2 regions of the Pseudomonas sp. LBUM1656 genome follow, and region 2 is predicted to be linked to the other one. Evidence: riboswitches for the same ligand, from Rfam matches in the RefSeq annotation. Region 2 holds a riboswitch; the other holds the start of a gene.
The links. Region 2 has a riboswitch for cobalamin ahead of ACA072_RS13150 (CbtB domain-containing protein). Riboswitches for the same ligand answer to the same signal wherever they lie in the genome.
Positions count from the first base shown of each region.

Region 1: it holds a riboswitch for cobalamin, as region 2 does, so the genes downstream of both, cobO (cob(I)yrinic acid a,c-diamide adenosyltransferase) here and ACA072_RS13150 (CbtB domain-containing protein) in region 2, are expected to answer to the same signal.

Region 1 is NZ_CP166800.1:1,866,115-1,873,235, reverse strand. Features, by position in the region: gene ACA072_RS08335 (cobyrinic acid a,c-diamide synthase CobB) at 1-1,375, opposite strand, end outside; gene cobO (cob(I)yrinic acid a,c-diamide adenosyltransferase) at 1,386-1,997, opposite strand; cobalamin riboswitch at 2,079-2,312, opposite strand; gene ACA072_RS08325 (hypothetical protein) at 2,469-3,053, shown strand; gene ACA072_RS08320 (PQQ-dependent sugar dehydrogenase) at 3,121-4,434, shown strand; gene ACA072_RS08315 (O-methyltransferase) at 4,479-5,132, opposite strand; gene ACA072_RS08310 (C40 family peptidase) at 5,155-5,691, opposite strand; gene ACA072_RS08305 (C40 family peptidase) at 5,914-6,555, opposite strand; gene hda (DnaA regulatory inactivator Hda) at 6,770-7,121, opposite strand, start outside.
Region 2 is NZ_CP166800.1:2,874,672-2,881,792, reverse strand. Features, by position in the region: gene cobN (cobaltochelatase subunit CobN) at 1-378, opposite strand, end outside; gene cobW (cobalamin biosynthesis protein CobW) at 382-1,443, opposite strand; cobalamin riboswitch at 1,542-1,755, opposite strand; cobalamin riboswitch at 1,951-2,178, shown strand; gene ACA072_RS13150 (CbtB domain-containing protein) at 2,298-2,489, shown strand; gene ACA072_RS13145 (CbtA family protein) at 2,501-3,205, shown strand; gene ACA072_RS13140 (cobalamin biosynthesis protein) at 3,202-3,615, shown strand; gene cobM (precorrin-4 C(11)-methyltransferase) at 3,714-4,460, shown strand; gene nfuA (Fe-S biogenesis protein NfuA) at 4,621-5,205, opposite strand; gene ACA072_RS13125 (fatty acid cis/trans isomerase) at 5,411-7,121, opposite strand, start outside.

The DNA of each region.
Region 1 (7,121 bases), 1.0 Mb from region 2:
TCTTCGCGAGCAAGCCCGCTCCCACAGGGGTTAGGTGATCCAATGTGGGAGCGGGCTTGCTCGCGAAGGCGTCCCTGAAGTCGGGAAGAAATAGTGCAGCGATCGCGTTCGGATTGGACGGGAAATAGAAGTGGACGTAGGAAGCCGTCATCCGCCCCTCACGATAAACCGCCTCCGCCCCACGCCCGCCGTTCGGGCTCAGCCCACGAGCAATCGGCTCAAGCTCGGTGCTGGTCAACGAATGGTGATAGGTGTGCCCGCGCAACGAACCTTCCGGCAACTCAACGGCTTGCAGCGCCAGCGCAGCCAGACGTTTCTGCATCACCGCATCACCGGCCAGCAAACCGACCAATTCAGCGCGAGTGCCTTCGACGTCGGTCAACGAATCGAGCAGGTACAACATCCCGCCACATTCGGCCAGCAACGGTTTGCCGGCGGCATGATGGGCGCGGATAGCATTGAGCATCGAGGTGTTCTGTGACAGCGCCACATGGTGCAATTCCGGATAACCGCCCGGCAAATAAAGGCTGTCCGCCTCTGGCAAATCAGCATCGCGGATCGGCGAGAAAAACAGCAATTCGGCGCCCATGGCCCGCAGCAAATCCAGGCTCGCGCCGTAGGTGAAAGCAAACGCTTCATCACGGGCCACGGCGATTCGCACGCCGGCCAGCAAAGGCTCGGCGACGATCATTTCAGGTGCCGCAAATTCCACGGGCGGCGGCAGCGCCACGTCGCAACTGCTGGCCAGCGATTGGGCCGCGGCATCGAGGCGCAGGTCGAGATCGTTCAACTCGCTGGCCTGGACCAGACCGAGATGACGACTCGGCAATTCAATCCCGGTCTCACGCGACAACGCGCCGTACCAGCGCAAGCCTTCCGTCAAGCTGCCTTCCAGCAATTGCGCGTGGCGCAGCGTGCCAACACGGTTGGCCAACACACCGGCAAACGGCAAGTCCGGCTGATACTTGGCCAACCCCAACGCCAGCGCACCGAAAGTCTGCGCCATCGCCGTGCCGTCGATCACACCGAGCACCGGCACACCGAAGTGCCGCGCCAGGTCCGCGCTGGACGGCGTGCCGTCGAAAAGGCCCATGACGCCTTCGATGAGGATCAGGTCGGCCTCACCGGCGGCTTCCCACAACAGTCGACGACTTTCCTGCTCGCCGACCATCCACATGTCCAGTTGATACACCGGCGCACCGCTGGCGCGCTCGAGAATCATCGGGTCGAGAAAGTCCGGGCCGCACTTGAACACGCGAACCTTGCGCCCCTGATTGCGATGCAAACGGGCCAGCGCGGCGGTGACGGTGGTCTTGCCCTGACCGGAGGCCGGCGCGGCAATCAATACCGCCGGGCATTGACGATGGCTATTCATAAAGTGCAGCTCACAACTCGACGCCTTTTTGCGCTTTGATCCCGGCCTGGAATGCGTGTTTGATCACGCCCATTTCGGTGACCGTGTCGGCCAGTTCGATCATCTCCGGTTTGGCGCCGCGACCGGTGACCACCACATGTTGCATCGGCGGACGCGCCTGCAAGTCAGTGAGCACTTGATCGAGGTCGAGGTAACCGTGCTTGAGCGCAATGTTCAACTCATCCAGCACCACCAGGCCGATCGATGGATCGCGCAGCAGTTCGCGGGACACTTCCCAAGCGGCTTCGGCGGCGGCGATGTCACGCTGGCGGTCCTGGGTTTCCCAGGTGAAGCCCTCGCCCATCACATGAAAACGCACCTGCTCCGGGAAGCGGCGGAAGAACAGCTCTTCGCCGGTACTGTTGCGGCCCTTGATGAACTGCACCACGCCGCACTGCATGCCGTGCCCCATGGAGCGGGCGAGCATGCCGAAGGCCGAGCTGCTCTTGCCTTTGCCGTTGCCGGTCAGTACCAGCAGCAGGCCGCACTCGTTCGGCGAGTTGGCGATGCGTTCGTCGATCACGGCTTTTTTGCGCTGCATGCGCGCCAGATGGCGTTCGTCACGATCAGGGGAATCAGTCATGGGGGAGCTCTCCGTTGAGGCTGGATAACGGCGGGCAGGCACAAGAATAGACGGCAAGAAGCCTGGCATCGCCCACCGTGATGCCGTTGGATGAATCAGGCCGGTCTCCGGGCTCATGAGCGGCTTGCGCCGGACTGCGCGCCTTCCCATGTCGACAGTCGACACAGTGGCTCAAGGCGCAATCTTTACTCATTTACCGTTGCGGGGGCAGCGCCGGGATCGTGACGTTTCGTCGCTTGAAGATGGTCACTCACCGGCTTCCCTGTTTCACTCTGTCGACCTTCGCCACAGAGCACCTGAAACAAGCCGCGAAGGTTAGAGGGTTGGGGGTGGAGCGTCAATTGAAGACAAAGCGCGGGCGAGCGATATACTGCCGCCGGTCAATTTACTGACACCCCAACTTGCACCACACTGTCAGCAGTGATATCAAAGCGCCACAACCCAACATCACAATTACAAAGGGTGAGCAACATGCAAGGCATGATCATCAGCAATCCGAAGCTGGAATTCCTGCGACCGGTGCTGGAACGCTGGTTTGACTGTATAGACCGCTACAATGCGGTGCGCGGCGATAACGATACGCCTTACTGGTACGACGAAAAAGCCAACCTTGGCTTGCTCTCCGCCGCGGCCTGGATGGCGGAAATGGTCACGTTGCAACAAACCACAACGCGCAAGCAGAACGAAGAAGGCGAACGCAACGGCCGTGCCGATCTGTTTATCGCCTCCCCCGAAGAACGCGCCTACCTTCAGGCCACTCAACGTTGGCCGAAGGTCAATAGCCTGAACCTGAGCCAGGCGCTGCAGGACATCACCAGCAACGCCAAACGCATCAGCTACGCCAGCGACCTGAAACTCGGCTGCTTGTTTGTTGCGCCCCAAAAGGCCCAGCAGAGCGCGACACCGGAAGAACTTCAGGACATGGTCGACGACCTGCAAAAAGAACACAGCTGCGCCGTGGCCTGGTATTTCCCGTACGCCTATCGCAAGTTGCGCAATGAAGCCGGCAACTATCACCCCGGCATCGCCGTGCTGTTCAAGGAAGCCCGCGGCTGACCGGTTGAACCATCGCGCTTCAAATCTTCTCTATGATTAAGTCAATGCATTCATAGGGAAGATCCGCATGCGCAAGCCCCAGCTCGTTCTCGTCATCGCGCTCGCCGGAGGGCTCGCCGCTTGTGGTGAAACCTCCAGCTTGCAAGTCTCCGACGGCACCGGCCCGTCACCCAAGTTGCCAGAACCCAACAAAACCCTGATCCCGACGGTGAATATCGCCCCGGCGATCGGCTGGCCGGAGGGCGCGAAACCCACTCCTGCGGCGGGCACTCAAGTGGCGGCATTCGCCGAAGGGCTCGATCACCCGCGCTGGCTCTACGTGCTGCCCAACGGCGACGTGCTGGTGGCCGAAACCAACGCGCCACCGAAACCCGATGACGGCAAAGGCATTCGCGGCTGGGTAATGGGCAAAGTCATGGGCCGTGCCGGTGCCGGCGTCCCCAGCCCGAACCGCATCACGCTGCTGCGGGACAAGGACCACGATGGCATCGCCGAAACCCGCACGGTGTTCCTGGAAAACCTCAATTCGCCGTTCGGCATGACCCTGGTCGGCAATGACCTGTACGTCGCCGACACCGATCGCTTGCTGCGCTTTCACTATGAAAACGGCGCCACGGCAATCAAGTCGCAGCCGATCAAGGTGGTCGACCTGCCGGGCGGCACGTTGAATCACCACTGGACCAAAAACGTCATCGCCAGCAAGGACGGGAGCAAGCTGTACGTCACGGTCGGCTCCAACAGCAACGTTGGCGAAAACGGCCTGGACCAGGAAGAAGGTCGCGCGGCGATCTGGGAAGTGGATCGCGCCACCGGCAATCACCGCATCTTCGCCTCGGGGATTCGCAATCCAAACGGTCTAGCCTGGGAACCGCAGACCGGTGCCTTGTGGACGGCGGTCAATGAGCGGGACGAAATTGGCAGTGATCTGGTGCCGGACTACATCACTTCGGTGAAAGACGGCGGATTCTACGGCTGGCCCTTCAGCTATTACGGCCAGCACGTCGACATTCGCGTCGAGCCGCAAAACCCGGACCTGGTGGCCAAGGCCATTGCGCCGGACTACGCGGTCGGCCCGCATACCGCGTCGCTGGGCCTGTCGTTTGCCGAGGGCAACTCGCTTCCAGCGCAGTTCAAGGAAGGCGCCTTCATCGGTCAGCACGGCTCGTGGAACCGCAAGCCACACAGTGGCTATAAGGTGATTTTCGTCCCGTTCGCGGGCGGTAAACCGACCGGGCAACCGGTGGATGTGCTGACAGGTTTCCTCAATGAGGATGAGAAAGCCATGGGCCGGCCTGTGGGCGTGGTGATTGATCAGCAAGGGGGTTTGCTGGTGGCCGATGATGTGGGGAACAAGGTGTGGCGGGTTTCCGCAGCCAAGTAATCTCAAGCTGCCAATACATAACTAATGTGGGAGCGGCTCAGCACTTACTTTTTACGACACAGAGTTAAACCATCTCCTAGCGGCAACAACGACAGATCCACACGCGAGTCATCCTTCAAGGCGCGATTGAGCGCCTGGATGGCTCGGGTGTCTGCGCTTTCGGGATCCTTTTCAAGCACCCGCCCGCTCCACAGCGTGTTATCGAACACCGCCAGCCCGCCGATGCGCAGCAAACGCAGCGCATGCTCCAGATAGCCCGGATAGTTAGCTTTGTCAGCATCGATGAAGATCAGATCGAATTGCCCCGGTTGATCCAGCTGAGCCAGGGTTTCCAGCGCAGGCGCCAGACGCAGATCGATGCGATGGGCGAGCCCCGCCTCCTGCCAATAACGACGCGCGATAGCGTTGTAGTCGCCGGGGATATCACAGCAGATCAGCGAACCGTCCTGCGGCAACGCAGCGGCCATGCACAAGGCGCTGTAACCGGTGAACGTGCCGACTTCCAGCAATCGCTTCGCGCCAATGAGTTTGACCAGTAAAGCGAGGAACTGCCCCTGCTCCGGCGCCACCTGCCAGCGCGCCATCGGCATTGCCTGGGTTTCGTCGCGCAAGCGCTTGAGCAGCGGCGTTTCCCTCAGGGAAACGTCGAGCAGGTATTGATACAGGGAATCGTCGAGATTGAGCGTGCGGGCGGTCATGACGACCTCTTCGGACAGAATGCTACGGATTGCGCGCCAAATGCTCAGGCTGCAGAACACGCTTGGCGCTCAGATATGCCTTCTGCCAGTAAGCCTTGGACAGGCTGTCGAGCTTCACCGTGCCACCAGTGGCGGGCGCATGAACGAAGCGACCTTCGCCGACGTAGATACCGGCATGGCTGACCTGGGAGCCACCGTTGGTGGCAAAGAAGATCAGGTCACCGGTCTGCAGGCCTTCCTTGCCGACGCTGGCCGCCTGCATGCTGATCATTTCGCGGGTGGTACGCGGCAGGGAAATACCGGTGACATCACGGTAGACGTAACCGATCAGACCGCTGCAATCGAAGCCCGAATCCGGCGTGTTGCCACCCCAACGATACGGCGTGCCCACCAGGCCCAGCGCGCGGAACAGCACGTCTTCTGCCTCGGGGGAAAAGGGTTGCGGGTTACCGAAAACAATGGGGGCGCGAACCACCGGCGCAGGAGGCGGTGTGCGACTGGCGCAAGCGCTGAGCAGCGCTGCGAAGAGCATGATGGTGAGGCGGGCCGACATCGTCATTAGCAGAACATCCTGATCTGGCTGCGGCTTTTTTCTGCCGGGAAGACAGAAAAGAAAACCGCCTGCGCAGGACGCAGGCGGTTTGCCATCAATAATAGATCTGGATTCTAGCGGCTATGGGCCAAACTTCAAGTAAGACTTTAAGTTCGCCTTACAAACTGTCCGCCTACTTCGTTGCGAAGAGACTTTTTGTCGCCACTGACGTGGCGACAGGCTGAAGATTTACTTGCGTGCCGTGACCACGGTCGGGGCCATCGCGAGTGCGCGCTTGGCTTCGATGAAGGTCTTGCTCCAGTAGCTGTCGCCCAGGCTATCGACCCGGACACCACCGCTTTTGCGGCTGCTGGAGTGGATGAACTGGTTGTCACCCAGGTAGATCCCGGCGTGACTGACACGACCGCGACGACCATTGGTGGCGAAGAACAGCAGGTCGCCCGGCTTCAGCGCGCTGCGAGCCACCAGCGGCGCATCCACATTGATCATTTCGCGAGTGGAGCGCGGCAGGTTCATGCCGGCTTCTTCACGGAACAGATAACCGATGAAACCGCTGCAATCGAAGCCAGCCTCGGAGGTGCCGCCGAAACGGTAACGGGTACCGATCAGGGACATGCCACGTTCGAGGATGCTGTCGGCCAGAACCGGAAGCTGGTACGACTTGCCGTCGGCGAAGTTTGCCAGTTCTTTGTCGGTGGCCACGCCGTCCTGGTAAAGATCTTCCTGGAAAAGAACGGAAGAGGACTGGGCGGTAACTGAATTCTTGACCTGCTGTTGTTGCTCTTGCTGGGTCACTGGGGAGTGGGCAGCGCAACCGAACAACAGGGTGACGAGTGCGAGAGGCACGAGGGGTGCGAAGCGCTTTAGCATGGGCACGACCGTGGCTGATAGTGGGTAAAGAAGCCGCGACTATGCCCGCTATCATCCTCATTTGCAAATTCAATCGAACTTTATGTGACTTCCTGGTTCCGCGTTTACATCTAAGCGCTTAAGCCCCTTTTAGACGCCTGCGCAGCCTACGACTTGTAGGAAAGCGGATTTTCTGACGCCGGAAATTCGCCAAAACCCCCGCCAGGCTTGAGTTTTACCAGCCTAAGGTTTCTTTCAGGAAAGGAATCGTCAGCTTGCGCTGAGCTTGAAGGGAGGCCTGATCGAGACGCTCAAGCAATTCGAAAAGTGCGCTCATGCTGCGGGTACCGCGGGTCAAAATGAAATGCCCGACTTCATCGGTCAGGTGCAGGCCGCGACGGGAAGCACGCAGTTGCAAGGCGCGCAATTTGTCTTCGTCGGAGAGCGGACGCATCTGGAAGATCAGTGCCAGGGTAAGACGAGACTTCAAGTCAGCCAGCTTCACCGGCAGTTCGCGCGGCGAGGTCGACGCCGCAATCAGCAGACGCCGACCGCTGTCGCGCAGACGATTGAACAGATGGAACAGC
Region 2 (7,121 bases):
CAGGTCGCTGAGCTCCGGGTCCGGACGATCATCGCCTGGCACCAGAATCAGCTGCACACCGCGTTGGGACAGCTCCACCAGACGTTCGACCCCGTAACGCCAATAGGCGATGCCGCCGTGCAGCGAAATCAGAATCACCTTGGCATGGCGCAACACTTCGTCGACATACAAGTCGACCGACGCATGATTCTGCACCTGCATCGGGTTGGCCAGACGCACGCTGGGGTAATCGTGCGGTAACTGCTGCGCCGCTTCGGCAAGCAGCGCCAGGCTTGAATCACCGCTGCACAGGATCACCAGCTCGGCGGGGGTTTGTCCAAGGTCGGCGATGTTGTCATCCGACACGAAACCGCCGGGCTGGGTCCTGAGCAGGTGCATGGCTTAAACGCTGAGCGCGGCGCGCAATTGCGCTTCGAGCAGAGCGGCATCCAGTTCCTGGCCGATCAGCACCAGACGCGTGGTGCGCGCTTCATCGGCGCCCCACTGACGGTCGAAATGCTTGTCGAAACGCGTGCCCACGCCCTGGATCAGCAAGCGCATCGGTTTGTTCGGGATCGCCGAGAATCCTTTGACGCGCAGGATGCCGTGCTGGACTACGAGTTGGGTCAGCGCGTCGAGCAGCAGGCTTTCGTCAGCTTGCGGCAGTTCGATTGAGATCGAATCGAAGGCGTCGTGATCGTGATCGTCTTCACCTTCATGGTGGTGATCGTGATGGCTGTGACGGCTGTCGATGTGTTCTTCGGAACCGGCACCGAGGCCGATCAGCACGTCCAGTGGCACACGGCCGCTGCTGGCTTCGATGACTTTGACGGCGGGCGGCAGCTCTTCGGCGACTTCCAGGCGCACACGGGCCAGGTCTTCAGGGCTGATCAGGTCGGCCTTGTTGAGAATCACCAGGTCGGCGCTGGCCAGTTGGTCGGCGAACAGCTCGTGCAGCGGCGATTCGTGGTCCAGATTCGGGTCGAGTTTGCGCTGGGCATCCACTTGATCCGGGAACGCGGCGAAGGTGCCGGCGGCGACGGCCGGGCTGTCGACCACGGTGATCACCGCGTCAACGGTGCAGGCGCTGCGGATTTCCGGCCACTGGAAGGCTTGAACCAAAGGCTTTGGCAGGGCCAGACCCGAGGTTTCGATCAGGATGTGGTCGAGGTCGCCGCGACGGGCGACGAGTTCGCGCATCACCGGGAAGAACTCTTCCTGGACGGTGCAGCACAGGCAGCCGTTGGCCAGTTCGTAGACGCGGCCGTTGGCCTCTTCTTCCGTGCAGCCGATAGAGCACTGTTTGAGGATTTCGCCGTCGATGCCCAGTTCCCCGAACTCGTTGACGATCACCGCGATGCGGCGGCCTTGTGCGTTGTCGAGCATGTGCCGCAGCAAAGTGGTTTTGCCCGAACCGAGGAAGCCGGTAACGATGGTGACGGGGAGTTTGGCCAGTGTTTTCATCGGATGCCCTTTGGCAAGGTGGCGGGCATACGGGACGACAATCGCAGCGACGGGCGCGCGCGGAAGAGTTCGCCACCGGATCACCCCGCCCGGTTGTAGTGAGAATCTGTGTCGAGGCAGGTCTCCTGGCTGACGGTGTGCCGGGCGGTTGGCCTGGCGTTGGCTGCGCCTTCCCGCGACCCCGTTGGACAGGGCTTGCAGTGGCGTGGCAGCGAACATCACCGTTCACAGTTGCGGGGGCAGCCGCGGCATCGACCGCGTTCCCTTCTTAGCTTCGGCCGATGCCGAAGAACCTCGAAAGCGCAAGGCTACGCATCGTGTGGGGGCGGGTCAATGTTCACATGACATCGGCGGCGCTCCCTTCGCGAGCAAGCCCGCTCCCACATTTGACCAAGTTCCTTCAGAGAGATGCGGTCGAATGTGGGAGCGGGCTTGCTCGCGAAAGGGGCTCATCGGTTCCGAGTTGAGAACCCCTGCCAATTGACGCCCAACCCCCGCCCATGCTCTCCTACACGCCTTGTTACGGGTGCCCTTCACAGGGTGAAACGGGAAACCGGTGAATCATGTGCTTTACTCAAAGCCATGTCAGTCCGGTGCTGCCCCCGCAACGGTAAGCGAGCGAAGCGTCAAATCCACTGTGCCAGCAGTTCGGCATGGGAAGGTGATGCTTGCAGGTTCAGGCGCAAGCCTTGGCCCCTCGTGAGCCCGGAGACCGGCCCGCAACACAAAGTGACCACTACGATCACTGAATAACAAACCCGCGGTGGGCGGGCGCTGTTGAACCTCTGCGTGCCCGACTCGCAGGGGTCTTCCATGCGCTCTATTCACCCGCTGACAGACCAGAGGGAAGCGCCATGTCGATCATCAGCAGCACCGGCCACAGCACCGCCAGCACCACCACAACCCTGAGCCAACGCCTGACCGCCGCCGTGTGTGCGTCGATCCTTGGCGCGTGCCTCGTCTATTTCGCCGGTTTCTCGCACATCGAAGCGGTACACAACGCCGCGCACGATACCCGTCACAGCTCCGCCTTCCCGTGCCATTGAGACCTGCCGACATGATCAAGCGTATCGCGCAAACCGCAGGTTTCACCGGGCTGCTGGCCGCCCTGTTGCTGACCCTGCTGCAAAGCTTCTGGGTTTCTCCGTTGATTTTGCAGGCGGAAACCTACGAAAAATCCGAGCCGGCCGCGGTTGAAGTTCACGAACACGCCGCCGGTGTCGCCGCTCACACTCACGACGCCGAAGCCTGGGAGCCGCAAGATGGCTGGCAGCGCGTGCTGTCGACCACCGGCGGCAACCTGGTGGTAGCCGTCGGTTTCGCCCTGATGCTCGCCGGTCTCTACACCTTGCGTGCACCGACCAAGACCTCTCAGGGCTTGCTTTGGGGCCTGGCGGGTTACGCGACCTTCGTACTGGCGCCGACCCTCGGCCTGCCGCCTGAATTGCCGGGCACTGCCGCCGCTGATCTGGCCCAACGGCAACTCTGGTGGATCGGCACGGCCGCCTCCACGGCTGTCGGCATTGCGTTGATTGTGTTCAGCCGTCACTGGCTGATGAAGATCCTCGGCGTGGCGATTCTCGCCGTTCCGCACGTGATCGGCGCGCCACAACCGGAGGTGCACTCGATGCTGGCTCCGGAAGCCCTGGAAGCGCAATTCAAAATCGCTTCACAGCTGACCAACGTCGCGTTCTGGCTGGCTCTGGGCCTGATCAGCGCCTGGTTGTTCCGTCGCAAAAGCGATGGCCAATACCACGCATGATTGATCCCCGCACAGCGCCGACGTTAGTGGTCGGCCTGGGCTGCCAGCGCGGCTGCCCCGCCAGCACGCTGCGGGCGCTGATCGATCAGGCTTTGCAAGCTCATAAAATCGAACTTCATCAGATCAAGGCCCTGGCCAGCATCGACCTGAAGCGTAATGAGCCTGGCCTGATCGAACTCGCCGAACAACTCGCGTTGCCGCTGATGTATTTCAGCAGCGAGCAATTGAAAGGTTATAAACCGCAACTCAGCCACCATTCGGACATCGCGTTCGAACGCACCGGCTGCTACGGCGTGGCGGAAAGTGCCGCCCTTGCCTTGGCCGAACACCTGGCCAACGCACCGGCGAAACTGCTGATTTTGCGACAAAAATATGCCCAGGCCACCCTGGCGTTGGCCTGCGTTGCGTAAGATCCCCGATAATCCCCACCTTCGATCATGAGCAATCTTCATCTGAAGCCTTGCCCAAGCCCCTGTTCTGACAGACTCTCTATTCAAAGGAACGGACGATGACCGTCTACTTCATTGGCGCAGGTCCCGGCGACCCGGAACTGATCACCGTCAAAGGCCAACGGCTGATCCGCAGTTGCCCGGTGATCATCTATGCCGGCTCTTTGGTACCCGCCGCCGTGCTCGAGGGCCATTGCGCCAAACAGGTGGTCAACAGCGCCGAGTTGCACCTTGAACAGATCATCGAACTGATCAAGACCGCCCATGCCAAAGGCCAGGACGTCGCGCGGGTGCATTCGGGTGATCCAAGTCTATATGGGGCGATTGGTGAGCAGATTCGTTATCTGCGCGAACTCGGGATTGCGTTTGAAATCGTTCCCGGGGTCACGGCGACTGCGGCGTGTGCGGCGCTATTGGGGGCAGAACTGACGTTGCCCGACATTTCACAGAGCGTGATTCTGACCCGTTATGCCGACAAAACCGTGATGCCGGCCGGTGAGGAACTGGGCAGCCTGGCGCAGCATGGGGCGACGATGGCGATTCATTTGGGCGTGCAGCATCTGGAAAAGATCCTCACCGAATTACTGCCGCATTACGGCGCGGACTGCCCGATCGCGGTGATTCATCGGGCAACGTGGCCGGATCAGGATTGGGTGGTGGGGACGATTGAAGACATTGCCGGGAAGGTTGCGACGAAAGGGTTTCGGCGTACGGCGTTGATTCTGGTGGGTCGGGTGTTGGGGAGTGATCAGTTCAGCGAGTCGTCTTTGTATCGCGCCGGGCATGCGCATCTCTACAGGCCCTGATCGTTCCCACGCTCTGCGTGGGAATGCCTCAACGGACGCTCTGCGTCCGCTTTTGGGACGCGGAGCGTCCCTGGCTGCATTCCCACGCGAAGCGTGGGAACGATCAAAAAAAACGGCACTCACGGGTGCCGTTTTTTTATATCTGCAGCGAACACCTTACTTAGTAGTAGGCGTTTTCTTTCTGCGTATGGTCAGTTACATCGCGAACACCCTTGAGCTCGGGAATGCGCTCGAGCAAGGTGCGCTCGATGCCTTCGCGAAGGGTGACGTCTGCCTGGCCACAGCCCTGGCAACCACCGCCGAACTTCAACACCGCGATGCCGTCATCGACCACATCGATCAGGCTGACCTGACCGCCGTGGCTCGCGAGCCCCGGGTTGATCTCGGTTTGCAGGTAATAGTTGATGCGCTCGTTGATCGGGCTGTCGGCGTTGACCATCGGGACTTTGGCGTTAGGCGCCTTGATGGTCAGTTGGCCGCCCATGCGGTCGGTGGCGTAGTCGACAACCGCATCGTCCAGGAAAGCTTCGCTGAACGAGTCGATGTACGCAGTGAAGCTTTTCAGCCCCAGCGCGGTGTCTTCAGGTTTTTCTTCGCCCGGCTTGCAGTAGGCAATGCAGGTTTCGGCGTACTGGGTGCCAGGCTGGGTGATAAAGACGCGGATGCCGATACCCGGGGTGTTCTGCTTGGAGAGCAGATCAGCCAGATAATCGTGGGCGGCGTCGGTGATGGTAATAGCGGTCATGGAAACTCCTCGCAGGCTTGGGCGCAGTTTACGCCAATCATCGCGCCGTACAAAGTCCTAGTATTTTTGTCGGGAAAGAGCCGGATCAACGTTGAGTGCCGATTCGCCGCAAATCCAGCCTAAAAGCCAACCGAAACCACCACACATCCTCAGTTGGAGCGGCGGCGCCTAATAGATCTGACACCGGCCAGCAATCAACGGTCGATCAAAGATTCTCGTACCGGTTCATGTCCAGCACGCCCTCTTCCACCGGCTCGGTTTCGTGGAGGTAGCGGCTCAGGTCATGGAAGTAAAACCAGAACTGCGGATGGCTGCGGCGAATGCCCCAGCGCTCGACGATTTTCTCGAAACGGTGCGCGTCCTTGGCGTTTTCCATGGCATCGACGAACGCCGGTACCTGGTCGGCGGGAATGTTGAACATGAAATTCGGGTAGCTGCTGAGCACGCCCGGAAAAATCGTCACGGTGTCGAGCCCTGGCTGATAACGCCGCGATTCACCGAGCAGGAACGCCACATTGCTGTGGGCCCGGTTGCGCAGCAGGCTGTAGACCTCGCGCTTGCCTCTCGCCGTCTCGATGCGCAGCATGGTCGCTTCCGGCAACTGGTCGATAACCTTCAGGCCAGCCGCCGGGCGTGAAGTCAGGCGACTCAAGGCCTGTTCGGCACTCTGCAACGCCGGGTCGATGTTCGGTCGCGAGCAGTACGCGCCGTCGCAGCGGTTGATCGGATCGGGCCTGGCGTTGAGTTCACCGTAACGGGTCAGCAACTGCATCGCGAAGTCGCGCTTGGGGTCTTTCTCGTCCAGTTTCAACGCCGTCGGCGTGTCATTATCGATGGCCTCGTAATCCAGCCACATCTTGAATTGGCCGCCGGCCTGGTACCAATCATTGAGGTAATCGTCTCGCGAATCGGCCGGCATCAGGCGCAGGAAATTCTGCTCGGCACCGTTGCGGATCAGGTCGAAGTACAGGCGCGTCTGCGCCTGGTGGGACACGTTACCGAACACGTCGAAGTTGACCGCCAACTGATAATACGTGCGCTCCAGCAGCGGGAAGTCGAACAGCCAGATTGTTTGCGGCACGTCGCCGATCAGGCCCTTGTTCACCGAAGCACTGTCGAAATGCCGAAAGATGCTCAGCAGCGCGTTGTCGTTGCCGGCCCACAAGGTCGACCAGCTCGGCGCTGGCAGTTCGGCGTAGTTGTCTCGACGCAACGCTTCGTACTCGTTGCGTTTGTTGCGGTAGTCGTGCCACAGGCTCAGGACGCTGCCGACGTCGTCGTTTTGCCCCGGCATGGCCAGCAACGGCGTGGCCTGGCCGCGATAGTTCGGGTCGGTGATGTAGAGGTCGTGTTCCGGCGCCTGGAACAGCGCCCAGAAGTTATCGCGAATCACATCGGTGGCGATCTGGCCGCGGCAGACCGGGCCGCGAATGAAGGTGCGCACGAAGTATTCGGCGTTATCGAGCATGAACTGATAACGCGCCTGTGCGGGGATCGCTTCGAAGGTGGTGAACGGGTTGGCCCGGTGGTCAGGTCCGTATCCCGGCAAGGCGTTGACCTGCCATTGACCGTTGTAAAACAGGCTTTTGATCCGCGCCATCTTGGCCGCGCTCAGCGGATAGGTGATGTGGGTCTTGTGCACAATCACGCCCTGCACCGGCCACAAGCGGTAATACACTTGAGTGCCTGGATCGTCGTTCGGACGTCGGGTATTGATCAGGTCGATAGGCTGCCCGGTCGGGGTTCGCGAGCGCACCCACTGGAAGTAGTGCCCCGGCTCGCCGTCTTTGAAGTAGAGATGGGCAAGGAACCAATGCTCGAACAACCAGCGGCCGACCAGGCTTTGCCGCGCACCCGGGGCGTTGAGCAGATTTTCCCACTGCACCACCTGCAAGGCTTCCTTCGCACTCGGCACC